2 regions of the Eubacterium album genome follow, and region 1 is predicted to be linked to the other one. Evidence: a T-box and tRNA genes for the amino acid it is inferred to sense, from the RefSeq annotation. Region 1 holds a T-box; the other holds one or more tRNA genes.
What was found. The T-box of region 1 lies ahead of thrS (threonine--tRNA ligase). A T-box ahead of a tRNA ligase gene usually reads a tRNA of that ligase, here a tRNA-Thr.
Positions count from the first base shown of each region.

Region 2: it encodes a tRNA-Thr, which carries the amino acid that the T-box ahead of thrS (threonine--tRNA ligase) is inferred to sense. The anticodon was not compared.

Region 1 covers NZ_JAODBU010000007.1:246,702-256,741, forward strand. Annotated here, with positions in the region: gene N5B56_RS08670 (DAK2 domain-containing protein) at 1-529, shown strand, start outside; gene N5B56_RS08675 (DUF6106 family protein) at 546-1,052, shown strand; gene guaB (IMP dehydrogenase) at 1,170-2,624, shown strand; gene N5B56_RS08685 (trigger factor) at 2,889-3,968, shown strand; gene N5B56_RS08690 (CAP domain-containing protein) at 4,122-4,418, shown strand; T-box leader at 4,524-4,722, shown strand; gene thrS (threonine--tRNA ligase) at 4,810-6,774, shown strand; gene N5B56_RS08700 (DUF1540 domain-containing protein) at 6,883-7,206, shown strand; gene infC (translation initiation factor IF-3) at 7,509-8,003, shown strand; gene rpmI (50S ribosomal protein L35) at 8,034-8,231, shown strand; gene rplT (50S ribosomal protein L20) at 8,254-8,610, shown strand; gene N5B56_RS08720 (ABC transporter ATP-binding protein) at 8,777-9,829, shown strand; gene N5B56_RS08725 (Gldg family protein) at 9,829-10,040, shown strand, end outside.
Region 2 covers NZ_JAODBU010000001.1:33,489-43,528, forward strand. Annotated here, with positions in the region: gene N5B56_RS00130 (GGGtGRT protein) at 1-639, opposite strand, end outside; gene N5B56_RS00135 (iron-sulfur cluster assembly scaffold protein) at 652-1,344, opposite strand; gene N5B56_RS00140 (LysR family transcriptional regulator) at 1,788-2,738, opposite strand; gene asd (aspartate-semialdehyde dehydrogenase) at 2,882-3,967, opposite strand; gene N5B56_RS00150 (hypothetical protein) at 4,041-4,430, opposite strand; gene N5B56_RS00155 (hypothetical protein) at 4,541-5,119, opposite strand; tRNA gene N5B56_RS00160 (tRNA-Thr) at 5,338-5,410, shown strand; gene N5B56_RS00165 (hypothetical protein) at 5,463-5,693, opposite strand; gene N5B56_RS00170 (DUF5721 family protein) at 5,932-6,423, shown strand; gene htpG (molecular chaperone HtpG) at 6,658-8,658, shown strand; gene N5B56_RS00180 (tRNA dihydrouridine synthase) at 8,811-9,746, opposite strand.

The DNA.
Region 1 (10,040 bases):
TGATAAGATAAATGCCGATACAATATTTGTTCTTCCTAATAACAAGAATATTATTCTTGCAGCACAGCAGGCTGAAAGTTTAGTTGAAGATAAAAAGCTTGTTGTAATTCCATCAAAGACAGTTCCTCAGGGAATTGCAGCTATGATTGGATTTGTACAAGAATCTTCAGTAGAAGAAAACAAGGAATCAATGATTGAAAACATGTCATATATAAAGACAGGACAGTCAACTTACGCAGTAAGAGACACAGTTATTGATGATAAGGAAATTCATGAAGGAAATATTATGGGTATAGGTGATGACGGAATCCTTTCAGTAGGTGAAGATATTGCTGATACAACAGTTGATATGATTCGTGAAATGGTTGATGAAGAATCAGAAATTGTCAGCCTTTACTATGGTAGCGATGTGACAGAAGACGATGCAAATGAATTAGCAAAAAAAGTTGAAAAAGCACTTCCGGACGTAGAAGTAGAAGTTTATCCGGGTGGACAGCCAATTTACTATTATATAGCATCAGTGGAATAGGCTTGGAGGAATACGTATGGAAGAAACATTTGTAGAATATATTGTTAAAACAAAAACATCACTTTCAGCAATTGGAATTAGAATAGGATGCATATTTATTGTTATATGTTGCTTTTTACTTACAGCAGTTCTTGGAATTTTAGGTGTAACATTAGGTGTACTGGCCATTTATCTCACATATATGGCTTTTCAGATGACAAGTGTAGAATATGAATATTCAATACTTAACAGTGAAATTTCTGTTGATAAAATAATGGGACAGAGAAAAAGAAAAAAAGTTGCTGAATTTGATATGAAAAATGCAGAAATAATGGCAGATGCAGACAGTGAAGAAATTCTTCGCCGTGTTAATAATGAAATGAAGGTTCTTGATTATTCATCAAGAGAAGCCGGAAAATTAAAATATGCTGTTATTTTCAACGAAGCAAATGGGATTACGGAAATGATTTTTGAACCAAATGAAAAAATGGTTGAAGCATTACACAAAATAAGACCAAGCATAGTTAGAATTGCAAACAGATAGTTAAATATTTACATTCCTTTATGGAAAGTAATTTATTGACAATAAAAAGAAATTTTGTTAGTGTTAGTTCTAATAACTAAAAACAAAAAAGATAAAGAGAAAGAGAGGAATATTCCAATGGGAAAAATTATTGGTGAAGGAATTACTTTTGATGACGTTTTGTTAGTACCACAGTACTCACAGGTTACACCTAATATGGTTGACTTAACAACACACTTAACAAAGTCTATCAAGTTAAACATTCCAATGATGAGTGCCGGAATGGACACAGTAACAGAACACAGAATGGCTATCGCCATGGCAAGACAGGGTGGTATAGGTATTATCCACAAAAATATGTCAATCCAGGAACAGGCGGACGAAGTAGACAAAGTAAAACGTTCTGAAAACGGTGTTATTACAGATCCTTTCTATTTAACTCCAGAACATACATTAAAAGATGCTAACGATTTAATGGCAAAATTCAGAATTTCAGGTGTTCCTATTGTTGTAGGAAAGAAATTAGTTGGTATTATTACTAACCGTGATTTGAAATTTGAAACAGATGGTTCTAAGTTGATTAAAGATTCAATGACATCTGAAGGATTGATTACAGCTAAAGAGGGAATTACACTTGAAGAAGCTAAAGCAATTTTAGCTAAGGCAAGAAAAGAAAAACTTCCAATCGTAGATGACGATTTCAATTTAAAGGGATTAATTACAATAAAGGATATTGAAAAACAGATTAAATACCCATTATCAGCAAAGGATGAACAGGGAAGACTTCTTTGTGGTGCTGCAGTTGGTATTACAACAAATGTACTTGAAAGAGTAGATGCTTTAGTAAAGGCTAAAGTTGACGTTATTGTAATTGATTCAGCTCATGGTCATTCACAGAACATTTTTAATACTTTAAAATTAATTAAAGATAAATATCCTGATTTACAGGTAATAGCAGGTAATGTTGCAACAGGAGCTGCTACAAAGGATTTAATCGAAGCAGGAGCAGATGCAGTAAAGGTCGGTATTGGACCTGGATCAATTTGTACAACAAGAGTTGTTGCAGGTATTGGTGTACCACAGATTACAGCTATTATGGATTGTTACGAAGTAGCTAAAGAATATGGAGTACCTATTATTGCAGATGGTGGAATCAAGTTTTCAGGTGACATTGTAAAAGCAATCGCTGCAGGTGGAAATGTTTGTATGATGGGTTCAATGTTTGCAGGTTGTGATGAAGCACCTGGTACATTTGAATTATTCCAGGGAAGAAAATACAAAGTATACAGAGGTATGGGTTCAATTGCTGCTATGGAAAATGGTAGTAAAGACAGATACTTCCAGACAGATGCTAAGAAACTTGTTCCAGAAGGTGTTGAAGGACGTGTTGCTTACAGAGGAACATTGGAAGATACAGTATTCCAGTTAATGGGTGGTCTTAGATCAGGTATGGGATATTGTGGAGCTAAGGACATTGAAACATTAAAAGAAACAGGACAGTTTGTTAAAATTTCAGCAGCTTCATTAAAGGAAAGTCATCCACATGACATCCATATCACAAAAGAAGCTCCAAACTATAGTACAGAAGTTTAATATTTACTTAATATAGTTTGAAATAATTGTGAATTATAAAATTTTACTATGTAAAATCATAATAATATGTTAAAATTAAAAGGACTTTTGCGGAATGTAGAAGTCCTTTTATATTATGCAGAGGTGTCATTATACTTAATTTTTGTTTAGAAAATGATAAAGGTGTAAATGAGTTGAAAAATAACGGTTACTAAATGAAGCAGTTTAGTGATTGCTTATAAAATTGACACGTGTATAAAATTTGAATTATATGAGGAGAAAGTAATGAAAGTATTAAAGAAGATTTGGGTTCCGGTCTTAATTGCGATTATATTAATTGCATTTGGTGGGGCAGTATATTATCAAAAGGCAGTAGTTCCTAAAAAGGAAATTGATAAAAAAGCAGGAATTACATCCGGTAAATTAGATGATTATATTACATTAGGAGAATATAAAGGTTTATCATGTGAAGTTACACAAGATGATATCGATGAATCAATAAAAGAAGAAACACAGACATATACAGAAGTTGACAGAGAAGCAAAAGAAGGCGATTGCGTTGAAATTACATATACAGGTTATGTAGACGGAGAAAAGGACAAGAATATCAGCCAGAGTAATTGTGAATTATATGTTGGACAGGAAGAAAGCCTTTATGCAGAATTTACAAATGCAGTTGTTGGACATAAGGCAGGAGATAAAGTAGAATATCAGGCAAAAGATACAGATGACATAAATTATGTTGCGGAAAAAGATTCTGATTACACGGGCAAAAACGTTAAGTTTACGCTTAAACTTGTATCTGTAAGCGAAGAAGAAACAGAAGATGTAACAGATAAATGGGTAAAGGATAATTATAATGAAGATTATGGAATCTCAACAGTAAAAGAATTCTATAAATGGAATGAGGATTATGTTCTTGAAAACAAAAAGAGTGATTTATGGCAGAGTGCAGTTGATAATGCGACAATGAATGGATATCCTCAGGAAATGTATGATAGTGTAAAAGAAGAATTTGATTCGGATGCAGCATATTATGCAGACTCTTATGGAATTACAGTTGATGAATATTTGTATGATTTCTCAGGATATACAGAAGAAAGCTTACAGGAAGAATATTTAAATGAAGTAAAATCTAATCTTGTAATGTGGAAAATTGTTGAAAAAGAAAATTTGACAGCTTCATCATCTGAAATCGAAGATAAATACGAAGAATTATATGCTGATTGCGGATATGATAATGTTGAAGAGATGAAGAAAGATTATACTGATAAAGAAATTGAAGAAGCAGTGTTACTTGATAAAGCTATGGATGTTGTGTACGATAATGCAAATATAACAAAATCTTATAGCTTGCCAAAATAAAAATAAAACTGTAATAAGTTTACAAGTTTTATTATTGAAATACAGGAAAGTTGTTAAATAAAATTGATTTATAAGTCAGTAATGAAAAAATAAATAAGACAATAAAGATAGATAGAACAGATAATATGAACGATGTAATTTTGCAAGTGTTATTTGTTCTATTTTTTGTCTAGAGTAAGAACAACTGAATGCGATGAATTATTCAGTTACACAAGACCTGATGGAACATCCTACTTTACAGCGTTTAAACAGGCAGGAATTGATGATTGGACAAGAAGAGCAGAGAATTTGGCAGAGGATTATGATACTCCTGCAGAAGTAGTGAATGCGTGGATGAAATCTCCTACGCATAAGGCAAATATTATGAATGGAGAATTTGAGTATATAGGAATTGGATGTGTTAAAGTTGGGGAACATATATATTGGACACAGGAATTCTTAACAAGATAATGAAGAACAGAAAATATACGGCGTTTTATAAAAAATAAATACAAAATAAATTATAGCATTTGAAGTTGACAAAGCAACTTTAAATGCTATAATTGTGTTTGAATAAAGAAAACGTTGACGAGACGAGTAGATTAGCAGGAGGGCTACAGAGAGAAGCACTAAGGCTGGAAGTGCTTTGCGGATGGCTAATTGAAAACTACCTCTGAGTGACCCCAATCAGGTCCGGTGATTCCGTTATAATCGCAATGAGAGGCCTATGTAAAATAGACAATCAGGGTGGAACCGCGAGATATTCGTCCCTGCTTACTAATTGTAAGCAGGGCTTTTTTATTGTATTAATGAGTCTGGCTTACAAGAAATAATTATCAGATGTGTAAAGGAGAAAGTGAAAATGAAGATTACTTTAAAAGATGGCTCAGTAAGAGAGTATTCAGAACCAATGACAGTAAACGACATCGCATTTGACATTTCAGGCGGGCTTGGAAGAGCAGCATGTGCAGGAGAAATTGATGGCGAAGTTGTAGATTTAAGAACAACAGTAGACAAAGATTGTAATTTAAATATTTTAACATTTAAAGATGAAGCTGGAAAAGCTGCATACAGACACACTACATCACATGTTCTTGCAGAAGCAATTAAGAATTTGTATCCGGATGTAAAATTGGCTATTGGACCTTCTGTTGATAATGGATTCTATTATGATTTTGACAGCGAACCATTTTCAAGGGAAGATTTAGATAAAATTGAAGCTGAGATGAAAAAAATCATTAAGAAAGGTGCCAAACTTGAAAGATTTACACTTCCAAGAGAAGATGCAATCAAGTATATGGAAGACAGAAATGAGCCATATAAGGTAGAACTTATTAAAGATTTGCCGGAAGATTCAATTATATCTTTCTATAGTCAGGGTGAATTTGTTGATTTATGTGCAGGACCACATTTGATGTCAACAAAGTCAATTAAAGCATTTAAATTGACATCTTCATCAATGGCATACTGGAGAGGTGATTCTAATAAAGCAAGACTTCAGAGAATTTACGGAACAGCATTTGACAGCAAAGATGATTTAAAAGCTTATTTAGATGAACTTGAAGAAGCAAAGAACAGAGACCATAATAAACTTGGTAGGGAAATGGAACTTTTTACAACTGTAGATGTAATCGGACAGGGACTTCCATTACTTATGCCAAAGGGACAGAAGATGGTTCAGAAATTACAAAGATGGATTGAGGACCTTGAAGATAATGAATGGGGTTATGTACGTACAAAGACTCCATTAATGGCAAAGAGTGATTTGTATAAAATTTCAGGACACTGGGATCATTACAAAGAAGGAATGTTTGTATTAGGCGATGAAGAAAAAGATAAAGAAGTATTTGCACTTCGCCCAATGACATGTCCATTCCAATACTATGTATACAAAGCAAGCCAGAAGAGTTATAGAGATTTGCCATGCAGATATGGTGAAACATCTACACTTTTTAGAAATGAAGATTCAGGTGAAATGCATGGACTTACAAGAGTTCGTCAGTTTACAATTTCAGAAGGTCATCTTATTGTAAGACCTGACCAGATGGTTAAAGAATTTAAGGATTGTATAGCATTAGCTCAGTACTGTTTACAGACTTTAGGATTAGAAGAAGATGTAACATATCATCTTTCAAAATGGGATCCTGAAAATAAAGAAAAATATATCGGAGAACCTGAAGTATGGAATGAAACAGAACAGGATATTAGAAATGTTTTAAATGAATTAAATATCCCATTTGTAGAAGATGTTGGTGAAGCAGCGTTTTACGGACCAAAGGTAGATATCAATGCAAAGAATGTATATGGAAAAGAAGATACAATGATTACAATTCAGTGGGATGCTTTATTAGCTGAACAGTTTGATATGTATTACATTGATGAAAATGGAGATAAGGTAAGACCATATATCATCCATAGAACATCTATCGGATGCTATGAAAGAACACTTGCATGGTTAATTGAAAAATATGCAGGCAAGTTTCCAACATGGTTATGTCCTGAACAGGTAAGAGTTTTACCAATTTCAGATAAATATGTTGACTATGCAGAAAAAGTAGCTGCAGAACTCAAGAAAAACGGAATTGATGTTACTGTTGATGGAAGATCAGAAAAGATTGGATATAAGATTAGAGAAGCACGTTTAGACAAACTTCCTTATATGCTTGTTGTAGGACAACAGGAAGAGGCTGATGGAACAGTATCTGTAAGAAGCAGATTTGCAGGTGATGAAGGAATTAAGAAATTAGATGAATTTATTGATGCAATTTGCAAAGAAATCAGAACAAAAGAAATCAGAAAAGAAATTCCATTAGAAGAGAGAAAATAATACTGATTTAAAAATTTTGTTTATTAAATAAAATGCATAAAAAAAGAACAATTGAAGAAAATAAGCATATCGGAAAATTTCCGAAATATATAATTGGAGGACGAAGATATGCCTATTTTAAATTGTTCAGTTCAAAATTGCTATTATAACAAAGAAAAGAAGTGCTGTCTTGATGGAATAAGAGTGGAAGGAAGCACAGCAGATACTGTTAACTCAACAGCCTGTGGAAGTTTTAAGGAACAGGGTGAAGGAAGCTATACAAGTGATTGTCATTGTGGAATGTCACCGGAAACAAAATTACAGGTGCAGTGCGAAGCAGTTAAATGTACATTTAATGGTGATAAAAAATGTTGCGCAGATCGTATAGGAATTGAAGGTAATGGTGCAAAGCATTATACTGAAACAGCCTGTGGAACATTTAAGCCTGAATAAAATGTAAAATGATAAATTAAAAAAGGTATTTCAAAATAGTGATTTAAGGACGGATAAGTGAATTTATCTGCCTGATTAAAGCTTGAAGAAAACAAAAAAACATAAATCAAAAAAATGTGTTGACATATGTATTGCAAGATGGTAATATATATGTCGATGTATAAAACAAAGCAGAGTATCCACTCTCACCCAGACACATAGAGGTGATTCGAGGTTAACATTTAATTCATTTGATTTGAGTTTTTAGTGGATAGTCTGACTATCCACTTTTTTTATGGAGGTGCAATACCATTAGCGAGTTAATGATTAATGAACAGATTAGGGACAAAGAAATAAGGCTCATTGGTTCAGATGGAGAACAGCTTGGAATTATGTCTTCAAGAGAAGCATTGAAGAAGGCTGAAGAAGCTGAATTAGATTTAATTAAGATTGCCCCAAAGGCTCAGCCACCTGTTTGCAAGATTATGGATTACGGAAAGTATAGATATGAATTGCAGAAGAAGGAAAAGGAAGCCAAGAAAAAACAAAAGTCAGTAGAAATTAAGGAAATCAGATTATCTCCTAACGTTGAGATTAATGATTTGAAGACAAAGGCTAATAATGCAAGAAAGTTCTTAGAAAAGGGTGACAAAGTTAAAGTAACTCTTAGATTCAGAGGACGTGAGATGGCTCATATTAGTAGTAGTGCGCATGTTTTAGATGACTTTGCTAAGTTATTAGAAGATATATCAGTAATAAGCAAAAAAGCTAAACTTGAAGGTAGAAACATGACAATGTTTCTCGAACAAAAGCGATAGGCTAGAGTTTAAATTAAGGAGGAATATAAAATGCCAAAAATCAAGACAAGCAGAGCAGCTGCAAAACGTTTTAAAGTTACAGGAACAGGTAAACTTAAAAGAAACAAAGCTTATAAGTCACATATTTTAACAAAGAAATCAACTAAGAGAAAGAGAAATCTTAGAAAAGCAACAGTTACTGATGCTACAAACGTAAAAAATATGAAGAAGATTTTACCTTATTTATAATTCTGAGTAGGAGGAAATTATCATGGCAAGAATTAAAGGCGGAATGAACGCTAGAAAAAAACATAATAGAGTATTAAAGCTCGCTAAGGGTTACAGAGGAGCAAGATCAAAACAGTATAGAGTAGCAAAGCAGTCAGTAATGAGAGCTTTGACTTCAGCTTATGCTGGTAGAAAGCAGAAAAAGAGACAGTTCAGACAGTTATGGATTGCAAGAATTAACGCTGCAGCTAGAATGAATGGTCTTTCATACAGCAAATTTATGTATGGTCTTAAATTAGCAGGTGTTGAAATGAACAGAAAGATGTTAGCTGAAATGGCAGTTAACGATGCTGAAGGATTTACTAAATTAGTAGAAGTTGCTAAAGCAAAATTAGCATAATTTTAATATATTTAATACTTATAAAAAAGCAGTGAGTTATTCTCACTGCTTTTTTATTTTCACAAAAGAATCACAATTTGAACGAAATAACGTCACAATTGAAACATAGAATATACAAGAAAGTTATTGTAACGATACAATGCAATAAAATAGTAGGAGGAAAGACATGAGTATTGTAGAGATAAACAATCTTGTTAAAAAATATGGAGATAACGTTGCAGTTAATGATTTGAGTCTTAATATTGATTCAAAAGGTGTCTATGGATTTTTAGGACCAAATGGTGCAGGAAAATCTACGACAATGAACGTATTAACAGGGTATATAGGTGCAACATCAGGAACTGTTATAATTAATGGATATGACATTTTTAAAGAGCCTGAGGAGGCAAAAAAGAATGTTGGCTATTTGCCGGAGATTCCACCCCTTTATCAGGATATGACTGTATATGAATACTTGGAATTTGTATCTAAGATAAAGAAAATAAAGAAGGAAGAAAGAAAGGCTTGCATAGAACAGTCTTTGGAAATGACAAGAACGACAGAAATTAGAGAACGACTTATTAGGAATTTGTCAAAAGGATATAAGCAAAGAGTAGGAATTGCGCAGGCAATTATGGGAATGCCTGACCTTATTATTTTAGACGAGCCAACAGTAGGTCTTGATCCAAAACAGATAATAGAAATTAGAGATTTGATTAGAAATTTAGGAAAAGAGCATACTGTAATTTTGAGCTCGCATATTTTGACTGAAATAAGTGAAGTATGTGAGAATATATTTATTATTTCTCAGGGCAAACTTGTGGCTTCAGGTAGGGAAGAAGAATTAATTGAAGAACTTGCAGGAGAAAACAGAATTGAGGCTATTATTAAAGGTGATGCGAATGAAATAGAAAATATACTTGATAAATTTGGATGCAAACATTCAATTGAAACTTTAGATGATGAAAAATGTAAAGCACAGATAGTGACATCACGTGATATTGATATAAGAGAAGGATTGTTCTTCGCATTGGCAGAAAAGAAAATGCCGTTATTAGAACTTAAGTTTAAGACTAAATCTCTTGAAGATTTATTTATTGAACTTACGACTGAATATAAGGCACAGCCAAAGAAAAAAGGTCTTAAGTTTAAAAAGAAAAATTCAGAAAAATTGGATGATAAAAACTTAGCAGATAATTTAAAAAATGAAGAAAAAGAAGTGCAGGAGGTAGAAAAATAATGCTAGCAATATATGAAAAGGAACTTAAATCATATTTTACTTCAGTAATTGCCTGCCTGTTTATAGCAGTTACAACATTTATAGCAGGTATATTCTTTATCTATTATAATCTTACATATGGCTATACACAAATGTATGCTGCATATAATGCATTACTAATTTTAGTATTTACAATACCAATTCTTACAATGAAAATTGTTGCAGATGAACG
Region 2 (10,040 bases), on a different contig from region 1:
TGCAACACCTTCCTGTACATCGTCAGCACCGTAACATTTAACAGTTGCACGAAGTCCATCTGAGTAAGCTTTTTCGTAAACAATGTTTAACTTAGCTTCTTTATAATCGTATTTTGTTTCAACGAATGTGAAACCGTTAATTCTTGAGATAATCTGAGCTGCATCTTTTCCAAGACCATTTAAGATAACTCTTAAAGGTTTCTTACGAACCTTGTTAGCTTTTTCAGCGATACCGATAGCACCTTCAGCAGCTGCGAATGATTCATGTCCTGCAAGGAATGCGAAACATTCTGTTTCTTCTTCAAGTAACATCTTTCCTAAGTTACCATGTCCAAGACCTACTTTTCTGTGGTCAGCAACAGAACCAGGAATACAGAAAGCCTGAAGACCTTCACCGATTGCTGCAGCAGCATCAGCAGCTCTTCTACATCCTTTCTTAATAGCAATAGCTGCACCTACTGTATAAGCCCAGCATGCATTTTCAAAACAAATTGGCTGAATCTTTTTAACCTGTTCGTAAACATCTAATCCAGCGTCCTTTGTAATCTTTTCAGCTTCTTCGATAGAAGCGATTCCATAACTATTTAAAACAGAATTAATCTGATCAATTCTTCTTTCATATGATTCAAATAATGCCATTGTTGTTACCTCCTATTCCTTTCTTGGATCGATAATCTTAACAGCGTCATCAACACGTCCATACTGACCCTTTGATTTTTCCCAAGCTGTTGTAGGATCATCACCTTTTTTAATAAAGTCTGTCATCTTTCCAAGATTTACAAACTGGTAACCAATAACTTCATTATCAGCATCAAGAGCGATACCTGTTACATAACCTTCAGCCATTTCAAGGTATCTAACACCTTTAGCCTTTGTTGCGTACATTGTACCAACCTGTGAACGAAGACCTTTACCTAAATCTTCAAGTCCGGCACCAACTACAAGACCATCATCTGAGAAAGCACTCTGTGTTCTACCATATACAATCTGTAAGAATAATTCTCTCATTGCTGTATTGATAGCATCACAAACTAAGTCAGTGTTTAAAGCTTCAAGAATTGTCTTTCCCTGAAGAATTTCAGCTGCCATAGCTGCTGAATGTGTCATACCTGAACATCCGATTGTTTCTACTAATGCTTCTTCAATGATACCTTCTTTAACATTTAAAGTAAGCTTACATGCTCCCTGCTGAGGTGCACACCAGCCTACACCATGTGTAAAGCCTGAAATATCTTCGATTTTTTTTGAATGAACCCATTTTCCTTCTTCTGGAATTGGAGCTGGTTCATGCTTTGCACCCTTAGCTACAGGGCACATCATTTCAACTTCTTTTGAATAAATCATTTGAATAAATACTCCTTTCGAAATATAACCTAGGGAACTATCCCCATATTTTTAGCATAAAACAAGTAATGCTACCCATCTTATGCTATGTATTATTTGTGAGCGTTTAGTCTGCCCACACCTTTGTTTATTTTCTCATAAAATCACAAAATAGTCTATAGTTTTACAAAATCTTTCAAAAAAAAATTGTAACTGCAGGTGTTGTTGTAAGTATAACTATTGTTGGATGAGATATTTCAAGATATCCTACATTAAGTGTACTTGTTACGAGAAATGTTAATGAAAGTCAAATGAAAGACCCCTCTTCAATGATTTTTCATAATATCACTCCTTCAATTTTTATATATAAAATGTATATATTCCTATTTTTTTGCTAATTATGGAACACATTTTCCACATTGTGTAGATATTTTGTAAACAAAAATTATATTTTGTTCATTTTTTTATTCAAATATTGTTTTCATTTCATTAATAAACAATCTTCCTGCCTTTGAAATATATTTTCCTTTTTTAAATGCTACACACATTTTTCTGCTTGTACTTTCTTTTGTTCCCACTTTGTAATATATAGGATGATTTGCATAATTATTAAATTTAATAGCACTTTCAGCAACAAAAGTCACACCCATTCCAGCCACTGCCATTGCAAATCCTGTTGTTGACTGCTGAATTTCCATTATTTCCTCCGGGCTAATTGAATATTCGTCAAACAATTTGTTTACAATCTTTCTAACTCTTTGGTCTTCATTTAATAATATAAATCTTTCATCTTTAAATTCAGACATATCAACTTCTTTTATAGCTTCATCATTCAGTTTTCCTGCAATTATAGTTTCAGGACTAACCTGATAATCTTTCAACTTTTCATTTATAACATTTTCCCTTGGTACCGCTATAACAATTCTTTCTTCAAATATATCTTCTTTTTCAAATAAACTATCATCTATATCACTGTCAGAAAGGAAAATATCAACCGTACCGTCTAAACATTTTCTTTGAATATCCGGAGTTTTTCCTTCTATTATCTGAAAGTTAATTCCGGGATATTTTTTACTATATTCTGTTAACGCATATGGCAAATAACTCAACGAAAAACATGCAGTACTGCCTAATACAATCGTTCCGGTTTTAAGTTCATTTAAATCCGATATTTCTTTTTCAAAACGTTCTTTAGCTTCTATAACTGAACCCGCATACTCTAAATATGATTTGCCAAATTCTGTAAGTTCAATAGGTGATATACTTCTGTCAAATAAAAGTATTCCCCACTTTTTTTCTAATTTATTGATATATGAACTTAAAGCCGGTTGCGAAATTCCAAGTTTCTTTGATGCTTTAGAAAAGCTTTTTTCTTTCGCCACTTCTTTAACATAATAAAATCCTGTATTCTTCATCTTTTTTCTCCATCCTATTGAATATTAAATTATATTTTATCACTAATACGTCAAATCTGTCGAGTATCCTTTGTAGATTCATTAGGTGCATATAAAAGCAGATGGCATCACATTGACACCATCTGCTTTAAAATTTTAATTAATTATTTTGCTGTAATATATCCCTGTGCTGTAAGAAGTTCTGCTGAAAGAACTGCTCCGCCTGCTGCGCCTCTTAAAGTATTGTGAGATAATCCTACAAATTTATAATCATATACTGTATCTTCTCTTAATCTACCTACTGAGATTCCCATACCATTTTCAAAGTTTACATCTAATGAGACCTGTGGTCTGTTATCTTCTTCTAAGTACTGAATAAACTGCTTTGGAGCACTTGGAAGTTCAAGTTTCTGTGGAAGACCACTGAAGTTTCTTAATTTTTCAATTAATTGTTCCTTTGTAGGTTTCTTAGCAAACTTAACAAATACTGCTGCTGTATGTCCATCAAGAACCGGTACTCTGATACACTGAGTTGTTATTATAGGACTTGTAGCCTTTTTAATAACACCATCTTCAATCTTTCCCCAAAGTCTAAGTGGTTCCTGTTCAGATTTTTCTTCTTCACCACCAATAAATGGAATTATGTTTCCTTCCATTTCCGGCCAGTCTTTAAATGTTTTACCTGCACCTGAAATTGCCTGATATGTTGTTGCTACAACTTCTGTAGGTTCAAATTCCTTCCATGCTGTAAGAACTGGTGCATAACTCTGTATTGAGCAATTAGGCTTAACTGCTACGAAACCTCTCTTTGTGCCAAGTCTTTCTTTCTGGTATTTAATAACTTCATAATGTTCAGGATTAATTTCAGGAACAACCATTGGTACATCAGGTGTCCATCTATGTGCACTATTATTTGAAACTACAGGTGTTTCTGTTTTAGCGTAAGCTTCTTCAATAGCTTTAATTTCATCCTTTGACATATCTACTGCACTAAACACAAAGTCAACTGTTGAAGCTACTGCTTCTACTTCATTAACATTATGAACAATCATGTTCTTAACTTTTTCAGGCATAGGTGTTGTCATTTTCCATCTATCGCCTACAGCTTCTTCGTATGTTTTCCCTGCTGAACGTGGGCTTGCAGCTAATGTTGTAACTTCATACCAAGGATGATCTGCAAGTAAAGTTATAAATCTCTGTCCTACCATTCCTGTTGCGCCTAAAACGCCAACCTTTAATTTCTTTTCCATATGACCTCTCCATTTTTTTATTTTTGGTGATTAATCCACCCATATATTATGAACAATCAGATGTATTATTTATTTAGTATAAATCTGACCAATCATCATCACTGTTAGAATCTACATCTGTAGAATTACTATTGTTACTATTATCATTTAATACATCATCTGAAGAATCATTTTTTTTATCATTTGATGAACCATCTTTATCTCCATCAAAGAATATATCTTCAGCTGAATTATTTCCATTACCATTGTTATTAATCTTTGCTGTTTCCTGTTCTGTAGTTGTTTCTTTCTCTTTATCAGTATTTTTTGTGATAACTTCAGTCGTTGTAACTTTCTTGTTATTGCTTTCACTTTCTTTTAAAGAATTAAATCCAACTATTCCTGCTAACGCAATTACTATTACTGCTAACGCAATTACTATTACTATTACGCAAACAAGTACTATACTACTTCTTTTTTTCATATTGTCATTTCTCCTACAATTATATGTCTTGTTTCTCAATTAAGTCAGATGCCGATTATGGGAAACTTTTTTATAGCAAATGAATTTTGCTCATTTTTCCTAATATCAGATTATTTTTCTATGGAAACAGTTGTTTCTTCCACAGTCAATGTTTCTTCGTTAAGAAGCGATTCATCTTCTAACTGTTTTTGTCTTTCTTCTAACTTTTTCCGGTATTCTTCATCATATTTTTGTACTGATGTTTTATATGTATCGCTCATACAATATATTTCTACCTGCATAATTCCATAGCATAAAAGTATAACAACTAAAATACCTATAAACCCTGAAACAGGATTATGTTTTCTAAATACCGGAATGTTATCTATATATTTAAAATCTGACAAAAATAATGCCGGACTTAATACTGCAACGAGAATAAATACATATTTAAATATCTCTAAAACAACATCTAGTGGTTCAAATTTAAGTGATGTAAATTCTCCATATAAACTAAATAACACATATGAAATAACTAATACATAATATAACAATGCCGGAATCATCTTATAAGACTTTCCTGAGCGGAATCCAAACAATTTGACATTGTCATATTTCTGTGGATTTTCAAGTCTGTTACGTTTATTATCATACTTTTTATAAATGTCCCTGTTATTCGCTGTTCTGTATGGTTTATATTTTTTTGTCATTGACTCTCCTAACAATCATTAAATCTGATTAAATATTAATGCCAACAAAAATATTAACAATTAACTTTTAAGATGTCAAAAAGTTCTTCTTTCCGACAATACGGTTATTATAACCACTTTACAATGAAATGTAAATAATTAGTTCACGTATTTAAGATTTAATCTAATAATTAATTGACAACAATTTTATCATTTTGTATTATATATAGGTGTGACACGCTTCTGTGGCTCAGTTGGTAGAGCGACGCACTCGTAATGCGTAGGCCACGGGTTCGAATCCCGTCAGGAGCTGATTAAAAGGCTATCAGATTTACTATTATCTGATAGCCTTTATAAGTTTCATTTATAATTTTTTTATTAACTCTTTACCCATATCGGTTATATCACCTAATACGTCTCCATAAATTCCTACTGAACCTTTTGTATTTGATCCTCTTCCTCTGTTCGTTTCTGATAGAACAGCCTTATATATAACTGCTCCTGCTCCTAAATTTGTCGGTGGTGTAAAATAATCTAACCACTGATCTGCAAATGTTCCACCTACTGCATCAATTGCTCCTTTAATAAAACCCATTTTTCTGTTCCTTTCATGTAATTATTTTGTATCTTTGTTTATCCATCTCATCCCGTTATTTAAAATATATCATTTTATTTTATATTTATATTCATTCTACAGAAAAAATAAAACCCAATACAATTATATTCTTTTATATCATTTGTAACCTTAAAAGTCAATTTTAATTGCCGTTTGCATCCATATTTGCTATAGTAACAAGTACAGACTTTTAGTAGCAAAATAAAGGAGAATTTGCATGATAGCAATTAATGTGATTAGTAAAAACGAATTTATGAACGCAATTTTTATAAAAGATACATTTGACTATATGTTGGTAAGCGAATTAGAATTAACAACAATCAACACTTTCTCTGTTGACGGGCGTATTAACAAAGATTTTATTAAAAAAAATGAACTTGAAGAACCTGAAGACGATTTCATCTCATGGGGAAGTATCAGACATATATGTTTTGAAATTATCAAAGGGAAAAACGCTCCATTAAAATTTAAAATCACATTAAAACTTCCTAATTCTTATATTGAAAAAATGTTAACTTCTGTTGATACTAACATTGAAGCTTCGCAGGTTTTAGGAATGTACATACATATTAATTATGAAAACAACAAGTTAAATGTTATTACAGGTACCTCCTTAAGTATATTTACAATGGACAAGTCCATTGATAAATTCTGGGATAAACAAATTACTACTTTACTAAATCAGCATTTCGAACTTGAAATCGAATAAATTATAAATTCAATACAATTTTAAAACTCATAAACACATCTTCTCGCGCATTTGTTAGCACTCTTTTTTATCGAGTGCTAATTTTCTCTTGACTTTTACATTTGACCTGTCTAAAATATATATCAAGCGTAAAAATTATGGTGAATGCAAATACTTCGGAATTGTGAAAATTGATAAAATAAAAAGAAATAGTATTTGCAAACACTAATAGATTTATATAAAGGAGTGATATATATGGCAGCTACAAAAGGTAGTTTATCTATTAACAGTGAAAATATTTTCCCAATTATAAAGAAATGGTTATACTCTGATCACGATATATTTTTCAGAGAACTTATTTCTAATGGTTGCGATGCAATTACAAAATTAAAAAAATTATCTCTTATCGGAGAATACGAATTTAAAGATGACGAAGAAAGTGAACTTAAAGTTCAGGTTATAGCCAATGCTAAAGACAAGACATTAACATTTATCGATAACGGTATCGGTATGACAGCTGAGGAAATTGATGAATACATCAATCAGATTGCTTTCTCAGGTGCTGAAGCATTTCTTGAGCAATACAAAGACAAAACTAACGAAGACCAGATTATCGGTCATTTTGGTTTAGGTTTCTATTCTGCTTTTATGGTTGCAGATAGAGTTACTATTGAGTCTCTTTCTTATAAAGAAGGTTCTAAGGCTGTAAAATGGGAATGTGAAAATGGTCTCGAATTTTCTATGGATGACTGCGATAAAACAGACAGAGGTACAAAGATTACTTTATATTTAAATGATGATAGCTTAGAATTTGCAAATGAGTTCAAAGCACGTGAAATCATTCACAAGTACTGTTCTTTTATGCCTGTTGAAATATTCCTTTCTAACCCAAACGCTGAACCAGAATATGATACAATTCCTGAATCAGAAGTAACTGACAAAGATACAGTAATTGAAACTATTGTTGAAGAAGCTAAAACTGAAGAAAAAGAAAATGAAGATGGAACTAAAGAGGTTGTAGAGGTTTCTCCTGCTACTACTAAAGCTAAAATCCTTAAAAGACCTAAGAGCATTAGTAATCCCGTTCCACTTTGGACAAAGCATCCAAATGAGTGCACTGAAGAAGAATACAGACAGTTCTATCATGAAGTATTTATGGATTATAAGGAACCTTTATTCTGGATTCATTTAAATATGGATTATCCATTTAACTTAAAGGGTATTCTTTACTTCCCTAAGATTAATACTGAATTCGAATCTGTAGAAGGTGTTATCAAATTATATAACAATCAGGTATTTATTGCTGATAACATTAAAGAAGTTATTCCTGAATTTTTAATGGTATTAAAGGGTGTAATCGATTGTCCTGACCTTCCACTTAACGTATCAAGAAGTGCTCTTCAGAACGATGGATTCGTTAAGAAGATTTCCGATTACATTACTAAGAAGGTTGCTGATAAGCTTTCAGGAATGTGCAAAACAGATAAAGAAAATTACGAAAAATACTGGGATGACATTTCACCATTCATTAAATATGGATGCCTTAAAGATGAAAAATTCTGTGAGAAGATGTCTGACTATGTTTTATTTAAAAATATTGACGATAAATTCCTTACATTTAAAGAATGCTTAGAAAAAAATAAAGAAGCTCACGAAAACACAATCTTCTATACAACTGACCCTGTTCAGCAAAGTCAGTACATTAATATGTATAGAAACGAAAATATAGATGTTGTTATTTTGAAAGATGCTATCGACCAGCCATTTATAACACAATTAGAGCAAAAAAATGAAAATGTAAAGTTTGTTCGTATTGATGCTGAATTAACAAATACTTTCAAAGAAGAAGTTAATGAAGATGAATTAAAAGAAATGACTGACAAATTAACTGAAGCATTTAAGAAAGCTTTAAACAGAGATACTCTTGATGTTAAGGTTGAAAAGATGAAAGATTCTTCTATTTCTTCTATGATTACTTTATCAGAAGAAAGCCGTCGTATGCAGGACATGATGAAGATGTACGGAATGGCAGGAATGGATCCTTCAATGTTTGGTGGTGCAGGTGAAACTCTGGTTCTTAATTCAAACAACAACCTTGTTAAATATATCATTGATAATCCTGAGGGAGAAAATACTGATTTAATTTGCAAGCAGTTATACGACCTCGCAATGATTAGTCATACACCTCTTAATCCAGAATCAATGACAGCTTTTATCGAAAGAAGCAACAAGATTCTTGAAATCATAACTAAGTAATATTATTTAACAACATATTTTATTAGAAAAAAAATTAGTAATTTAATTATTTATCCAATAATAAATGGACACTTTTTTGTATGCCCCTTAAAAGTACAACAAAAATTAAACTTTTAAGAGCAAATCATTTTAAGTGTCCATTTTATTATTCGTTAATTTATAATATCACATTTAAACATTTCTTCTATTGCATTATTAAAATGAATTAAGTCATTTGCTTTCTTGATTCGTTTCCAATTCTTTTCATAATTCTCAAATAGTGGTGACATATATCTCCATGCTTCTTTCATCTTAAATAAAAGATTTCTATCACCGCTCATTACTTCTTTATAATCATTATATATAATTTCATTAAATCTATACAATTTTTCTTTAGTGACTCTCTCACCACCTCGTATTTCAGAAAAAATATTTGGATTAGTAATTGCTCCACGACCAATCATTACACTATCTATGTTTGGAAATCGTTTTATAATTTTATTATAATCATCTACGCTATTTACATCACCATTGTAACAAAGTTTATTTTTGCTGTTTTCATAAGCATACTCAAAAACTTCTAAATTAGGAGTGTTATTATAAAAATCTTCTCTCACTCTTGGATGTATAATTAATTCCTTTAAATTATATTTATTATATATTTCGAGTATTTCGTAAAATTCTTCCGGCTCATACATTCCGATTCGCGTCTTTACTGATATTTCCATCCCTGACTCATTTACCATTTTATCAAGCAAAATATCTAAATCTTCAAGATTTTTCAAAAGGCCTGAGCCACGTCCTTTTGATACTACTGTTCCTGACGGACAGCCTGCATTTATATTAACCTCTGTATATCCGTAATCTTTTAATTTACTCATTGCACTAAGTGCCTGATCAGTCTGTTTTGTCATAAGCTGAGGAATCAAAACATTTATTTTATTATTTTGCGGATTTATATCTCTTACTTCTTTATTAGAAAATTTTTTATTCTGACTTGTACCTATAAACGGTGCAAAAAATTTATCCGGTTGTTCAAATACTGCCGCTAAGGCATTTCTATATATGTATCCTGTTATTCCTTCTAATGGTGCTAAATATAATTTCATTTTTCTTCCTTTTATCTCAATGCCAGGACTTTATATGCATAATACACGAAGCTGCTTTAATCCTAACATTAATTTAATTTTTTAATCCACGAACCATTATATTATATTGCAGAATATTTTCAAATAATAATTTCTATATGATTATGTAAATATCTGCACATAAAAAATCCTTATTATATTGTAACGATTTTGTTTTATTTTTTGTTATATTTTACTTTTATATGTTGTTATATGTTGTTATATTTTTGCTTTATTAAATTTAATCCATTTGTAAAATTATGTAATAACTTTCTA